Linked DNA regions of Maricaulis maris. The protein of the gene in region 1 interacts with the protein of each later gene in a pairwise test. Links are inferred from orthologs where the notes say so. Each region holds a gene or a part of one and is shown on either strand. Other genes may lie near its edges. The genes, in order: secD and pheT.

Region 1 (3,305 bases):
CCGGGGCCAGGTGATCGCCCAGGCCGGTGCGACCGGCACGGTCGACCGCCCCCAGGTGCATTTCGAGATCCGGTCGGGGGTGAACCCGGTCGACCCGATGTCCTATCTGCGCTGAGCCCGGCGCTCGCAAGACGGCCGCTCGAGGCGCGTTTTGTCACGTGTTCCAACAGCCGACCCTTGTTGCAACAGGGCCTCGTCCCGATATAGTCCCGCGCATTCGAATTTCCGGGCGTTTTCGCAACAAGGTTGCGTGATACGCCCTCAAGCAGCCGCGGAGCGCGCCTCTTCATGGAACAGTTTCTTCAGTCCCCGATTCCCATGCTCGTTCTCATGGGCCTGGTCTTCTACTTCCTGCTCATTCGTCCGCAGCAAAAGCGCATGAAGGAACACAAGGAACTGATCGGCGGCCTCAAGCGCGGCGATGAAGTCATTACCCAGGGCGGCATGATCGGCAAGATCGCCAAGGTCACCGACGAGGAAGTCACCCTCGACATCGGTGAGGGCGTGAAGGTCCGTATCGTTCGCGCCACGATTGCTGACGTGAAGGGCCGCACGGCTCCCAAGCCGGCCAATGACGCCAAGAAAGACGACAAGAAGGACAGCAAGGAAATCGGCTGATCCGATTGACTGCTATCCCTGATCGTCCCTGACAAAGAGGCCGCGCTGCCATGTTGCACTTCGGGCGTTGGAAACTGCTTTCCATCCTAATCATCACGCTGCTCGGCGTGATGTACACCATCCCCAACTTCGTGCCGGAAACCGACCGGTTCACGATCAACGAGGCGGATGGCACCGCAACGCCCAAAGGCATCTGGCGCTATATTCCATCGGGGACGATCAATCTTGGTCTCGACCTGCAGGGCGGTTCGCACATCGTCTTCGAGGTCGACATGGACGAGGTCCGTGACGCACAGCTCGAAGCGCTGGCCTCGGACATCCGGACGACGCTGCGCGAGTCACCGCCCGTGTTGGCGCGCTCTGTCGCCGTGATCGGTGACGAAGTCGTGGTGCTGATGGTGCGCCCGGAGGAACGCGAGACGGCGCTGGAGCGTATCCGGGGCCTGAACTCTCCAGTGACGACGGGCGTCGGTCAGGTCGGCCTCGCGAACATGTACGAGATCGACGCTGATCCGTCCGATCTCTCCGCGATCCGTATCGCGGTGACGCCGCAGCAGACCGAGGCGATCCGCAATCGTACGCTGGAGCAATCGATCACCGTGATCCGTCGCCGTCTCGACGGTCTCGGCACCACCGATCCGACCATCGCGCGCTCGGGTGACCGCCGCGTGCTGGTCCAGGTGCCGGGTGCGGACAACCCGCAGGAAATCATCGACCTCGTCGGCACCCAGGCCGCGATGAGCTTTCACATGGTCGACGAGAATGTCGATCCGGGTCCCAGCGGGCAGGCGCGCACCCCTCCCGGCGTGACCGTCTATGCCATGGCCGATACCGGCGGCACCCAGTGGGTCGCGGTCGAGACCCGTCAGCGCCTGACCGGTGAAAATCTCAACAGCGCCTATGTGACCTCGCACCCGAACTATATCGGCCCGGTCGTCGGCTTCCGTCTCGACACCCAGGGTGCGCTGATTTTTGGTGAGCTGACCCGGACCAATCGCGGTCGCCGCTTTGCCATCGTGCTGGACGACGAGGTGATCACGGCGCCGACCATCAACGAGCCGATCCTCTCCGGATCGGGCGTGATCGGCGGGGGCTATACCTACGAATCGGCCAACCAGCTGGTCATTCTGCTCAATGCCGGTGCGCTTCCGGCCTCGCTGACCCCGGTCGAACAGCGCGTCGTCACGGCCTCGCTGGGTCGTGACCAGATCGAGAGCGGCGAGCTGGCCGTGGTCATCGGCTTCTCCCTCGTGATCATCTTCATGGTCGCCATGTACGGCATCTTCGGCCTGTTCTCGACCGCCGCCCTGCTGGTCAATGTCGTGCTCATCCTGGGCGGCCTGTCCGGATTGGGCATGACGCTGACGCTGCCGGGCATCGCCGGCATCATCCTGACGATCGGTATGGCAGTTGACGCCAACGTCCTGATCTATGAGCGGATCCGAGAGGAAGTCCGCAACAACCGGACCCCGGTGCAGGCGATCCAGGCTGGCTATGAGCGAGCGCTGGCGGCGATCCTCGATGCCAACATCACGACCTTCATCGCCGCCGCCGTGCTGTACATGCTGGGCGCCGGACCGGTCCGCGGCTTCGCGGTCACGCTGGGTATTGGCATTGTCACGTCGGTCTTCACCGCCTTCGTCATCTCCCGCCTGCTGGCGGTTCTCTGGCTGCGGGCCTTCAAGCCCAAAAAGCTGCCGATTTAAGGGGAGGAAACCGACATGTCCCTTGCACTCGTCAAATTCCTGCCGACCGGCTCGAAGGTTCCCTTCATCCGGATCCGTTTCATCGCCCTGGCGATCTCCGCCTTCTTCATCGTCTTTTCGATGATCGAGTTCGCGACCGTCGGGATCAATTTCGGCATCGACTTCCGCGGTGGTATCCAGACCGAAGTCGAAGCCCCGAACACAACCTCGATCGAGGAATTGCGGACGGCCGCCAATGCGCTCGATCTCGGCGAGGCGCGCGTCCAGGGTGCCGGTGCCGCCGACGACAGTCATACGACCTATCTCATCTCCCTGCCGCTGCAGGCCGGCGAGGGGCTTGAGGGTGAGGCGGCCCAGAATGCGGCCCGCATTTCACTTGAGGAGGCGCTCCAGACGAGTTTCCCGGATATCGAATTGCGTGGCACGACCGTGATCGGCGGCGCGGTGTCCGGTGAGCTGATCATCACCGGCTTCACCGCCATCGGTGTCGCGCTCTTCCTGATGCTGGTCTACATCTGGTTCCGCTTCGAGTGGCAATACTCGGTCGGCGCCATTGTCGCCCTGACGCACGATGTCATCGCCACCGTCGGCATGTTCTCGCTGACCCAGATGACGTTCGACCTGGCGACCGTTGCCGCGATCCTGACCATTGTCGGTTACTCGATGAACGACACCGTCGTGGTTTATGACCGGATCCGCGAGAACCTGCGCAAGTACAAGCGCATGCCGCTGGCCGAAGTGCTCAACCTGTCGATCAATGACACGCTGTCGCGCACCATCCTGACCTCGGTGACGACGCTGGTGGCGCTGATCTCGCTCTACCTCATCGGCGGCACCGCCCTGAAGGGCTTTGCCTTCGCGATGATCTGGGGCGTCCTGATCGGGACCTTCTCGTCGATCTTCGTCGCTGCGCCGATCCTGCTCTTCACCAATGTCCAGCGTGAAAGCAATGAGAGCTGAGCGGGGATAGCCCGAGCCGGA
Region 2 (3,411 bases), 590 kb from region 1 along the record:
GGATCGGCGCGATGCTCGTCGGTATTGCGGCGCTGTTTGTTGCCTGGGACCAGGGTCGGGTGATGCGGGCGCAACAGCATGGGGCCGTGGTGCCGGCTGTCCAGGTCGACGCCTTCACGCAGACCGGAGGCGATCGCGTCGTCATGGGGTTGCGTGTTGCCAATAACGGTGTCGGGCCAGCCTTTGTCGAAAGCGTCTCGGTGACACGCGACGGCGTGGCGGCGGACAGTCTGGACGGCATGTTTGCCTCGATGCCGGCGGGTGTCGAGGACCGGTCCTGGAACAATATGACTGGCCGGGTCCTCGCGCCGGGCGAGATGGTGGTGCCCCTTGAAGTGACCTGGCCCGCCTCCGACGTCGCGCCAAGCGCGCTGGCTGCGCTGTTCGTTGAATGGGAGCGCTGGGATGCCGTTGTCTGCTATTGCTCGGTTTTCGATCGGTGCTGGACGGCCTCGGTGCAGCGCGCCGACCGGCAACGGGTCGAGCAATGCCCGCGTCCCGAGGCAGATATTTTCGAGCTCTACGGAGCGGAACCTTTCCTGGCTGGTTCGGACCAGCAAGCTGAATAACGCGCCGTCTTGTAACGGCAGGAGCCGACGATGAAATTCCCGCTTTCCTGGCTGAAATACCACCTCGACACCCCGGCCACGCTCGACGAGATCGCCGAGGCGATGACCATGGCCGGTCTGGAGATCGAGCACATCGACAATCCGCTCGAAAAATTCGCGGACTTCTCGGTCTGCCATGTTACCGAGGCGGTCCAGCATCCGGACGCCGACAAGCTGCGGGTTTGCACGGTCGAGACGGTCGACGGGACCAAGCAGATTGTCTGCGGCGCACCGAATGCGCGCACCGGCATGTATGCGATCTACGCGCCGCTGGGGGCGTATATCCCGGGCCTCGACTTCGCCCTCGACAAGAAGCCGCGCAAGATCCGCGGTGTCGAGAGCCATGGCATGATGTGCTCGGCCAAGGAGCTCGAGCTAGGCGAGGATCATGACGGGATCATCGATCTGCCCGAGCCTTTCGAGATCGGCACGCCGGCCGTGGTGGCGCTCGGCCAGGCCGACCCGGTCATCGATTTCGAAGTGACGCCCAACCGCCCTGACTGGCTCGGTGTGCGCGGCATTGCCCGCGACCTGGCGGCAACCGGGATCGGCACGCTGAAGACCCATGATCTCGACCCGATCCCGGGTACATTCCCCTGTCCGGTCAAGGTCGAGCTGGACTGGCCGGAAGCCTGCCCGGTCTTTGCCGGCCGTGTCATCCGGGGCGTCAAGAATGGTGACAGCCCGGCCTGGCTGATCAAGGCGGTCAAGGCGATCGGCCTGCGCCCGATCAACTTCCTCGCCGACATGACCAACATGATTTCCTACGACCGCTGCCGCCCGCTGCATGTCTATGACCTGGCCAAGCTGGAGGGCCCGATCCGGGCCCGTCGCGGCAAGGGCGAGGCGGACCGTTTCGAGGCGCTCGACAACAAGGAATACGTGCCCGGCGAAGACCAGTGCGTGATCGCAGACGATGCCCGCTGCCTCGGTTTCGGCGGCATCATGGGCGGCGAATATTCCGGTGTGACTGCGGAGACCACGGACGTTTTCATCGAGAGCGCCTGGTTCGAGCCGCTGATCACGCGCGCCACGGCCAAGGCGACCGGCATCGACAGCGACGCCAAATACCGCTTCGAACGCGGCGTGGATCCGGCCTCGGTGCGCGCCGGTATCGAGCAGGCGACCGAGCTGGTGCTGAAATATTGTGGTGGCGAAGCGTCCGAGATGGTGGTCGCAGGCGAGGTTCCGGCCAAGCCCGCCGACATCGACTTCCCGATCAACGAGGTCAAGCGCCTGACCGGTCTCGACCTGCCGCGCGCCGAGATCATCCGCATTCTGGAAACCCTCGGCTTCGAGCCCAAGGGCGACGGCGATGTGCTGGCGGTCGGTGTGCCGAGCTGGCGGATGGATTGTTCGCAGAAGGCCGACCTCGTCGAGGAGGTTGCCCGCATCCATGGTTTTGACAAGCTCGACGCCGTCTCCCTGCCGCGTCCACCGGTCCGCCGCGAAGCGCCGGCGACGGTGATGCAGCTGCGCGCGCGCCACGCCCGTCGGGCGCTGGCCGGTCGCGGATATTCGGAAGCCGTGACCTGGTCCTTCTGCAATACCGATCAGGCCAAGCTGTTTGGCGGCCATGGCGAAGGGCTCGAGCTGGAGAACCCGATCTCTTCCGAGCTCGATGTGATGCGTCCGACCGCGCTGATCCACCTGCTGACCGCGCTACAGGCCAATGCCGACAAGGGTCAGGACGATCCGCGCCTGTTCGAGGTTGGCCCGATCTATCTCAGCGATCAGGATGACGGACAGAAACTGGTCGCCACCGGCGTGCGTCGGGTCGAGGCCGGGCGTCACTGGGCGGGTACGCGCCAGCCCGACATCTTCGATGCCAAGGCGGACGCGCTGTCGGCCCTCGCGGCCGCCGGGGCACCGGTCGACAATCTCCAGGTCGTCGTCGAGGCACGCGAGTGGTGGCATCCGGGTCGCTCGGGCGTTCTGCGTCTGGGTCCGAAGAATGTCATGGCCGAGTTCGGCGAGATCCATCCGGCGGTGCTGAAGGCGCTCGATATTGATGGTCGGGTGCTGGCCTTCGAGATCGTGCTCGACGCCATTCCGCAACCCAAGAAGGCCTCCGGCCTGAAGGCCAGGACGCCGCTCGAGCGCGCTGATCTGACGCCGGTGACCCGCGATTTCGCTTTCCTCGTCGACAAGTCGGTGTCTGCCGACACGCTGGTGCGGGCCGCCAAGGGCGCCGACAAGCAAATGATTACCGAGGTCGCCCTGTTTGACGTTTATGACGGCAAGGGTGTGCCGGAGGGGCAGGTGTCGCTGGCCATCGAGGTCACCTTGCAACCGCGCGACAAGACGCTGACCGAAAAAGAGATCGAGGCGATCGCTGCCGGCATCATCGCCAAGGTCGAGAAAGCCACGGGTGCCAGCCTGCGTGGCTGATCGGCTGGATCCGGGGCGACTGGCCGGTGCCGGTGCGGCGGCGCAGGCCGCCTTTCTTGTCGATGCGGCGCTTGAGGATCCGATGATCGTCGCGATCCTCGATCGGCTCGCGGCGCTGGACCTGCCCGATGCCGCCTTGATGGCGGGTGCGGTCTACCAGGCCGCCTGGAACCGGCTCACGGGGCGCCCCGGCGGACATGGCATCAAGGATTATGATGTCGGCTATTACGACGGGTCCGATCTGTCGGAGGCCGGCGAGGATATCGTCATCCGTCGCTGCGCCGAGGCGTTTGCCGACCTGCCGGCGGAGGTCGAGGTGCGCAACCAGGCCCGGGTTCATATCTGGTTCTCGGCCAAATTCGGGGTGGAGCGGCAGCCGCTTCGCGATACCGAGGATGCGCTCCGCCATTTC

The links.
Region 2: the proteins of secD (region 1) and pheT interact in binary tests that used the Escherichia coli proteins (3 or more experiments, as listed by UniProt). The link is inferred for Maricaulis maris from one-to-one orthologs.

The regions. Positions count from the first base shown.
Region 1 is NZ_AP027270.1:784,816-788,120, forward strand. Bases 10-2,996 are described here. They hold secD (protein translocase subunit SecD), read left to right. Parts: upstream 10-668; coding sequence 669-2,324; downstream 2,325-2,996. Other genes in these bases: AAA969_RS03520 (M23 family metallopeptidase), read left to right, coding at 10-115; yajC (preprotein translocase subunit YajC), read left to right, coding at 289-618; secF (protein translocase subunit SecF), read left to right, coding at 2,340-2,996. Also shown: more of AAA969_RS03520, read left to right, coding at 1-9; more of secF, read left to right, coding at 2,997-3,284. UniProt on the Escherichia coli protein: Part of the Sec protein translocase complex. Interacts with the SecYEG preprotein conducting channel. SecDF uses the proton motive force (PMF) to complete protein translocation after the ATP-dependent function of SecA.
Region 2 is NZ_AP027270.1:192,070-195,480, forward strand. The notes cover bases 207-3,299. They hold pheT (phenylalanine--tRNA ligase subunit beta), read left to right. Parts: upstream 207-599; coding sequence 600-2,999; downstream 3,000-3,299. Other genes in these bases: AAA969_RS00975 (hypothetical protein), read left to right, coding at 207-569; AAA969_RS00985 (nucleotidyltransferase family protein), read left to right, coding at 2,992-3,299. Also shown: more of AAA969_RS00975, read left to right, coding at 1-206; more of AAA969_RS00985, read left to right, coding at 3,300-3,411.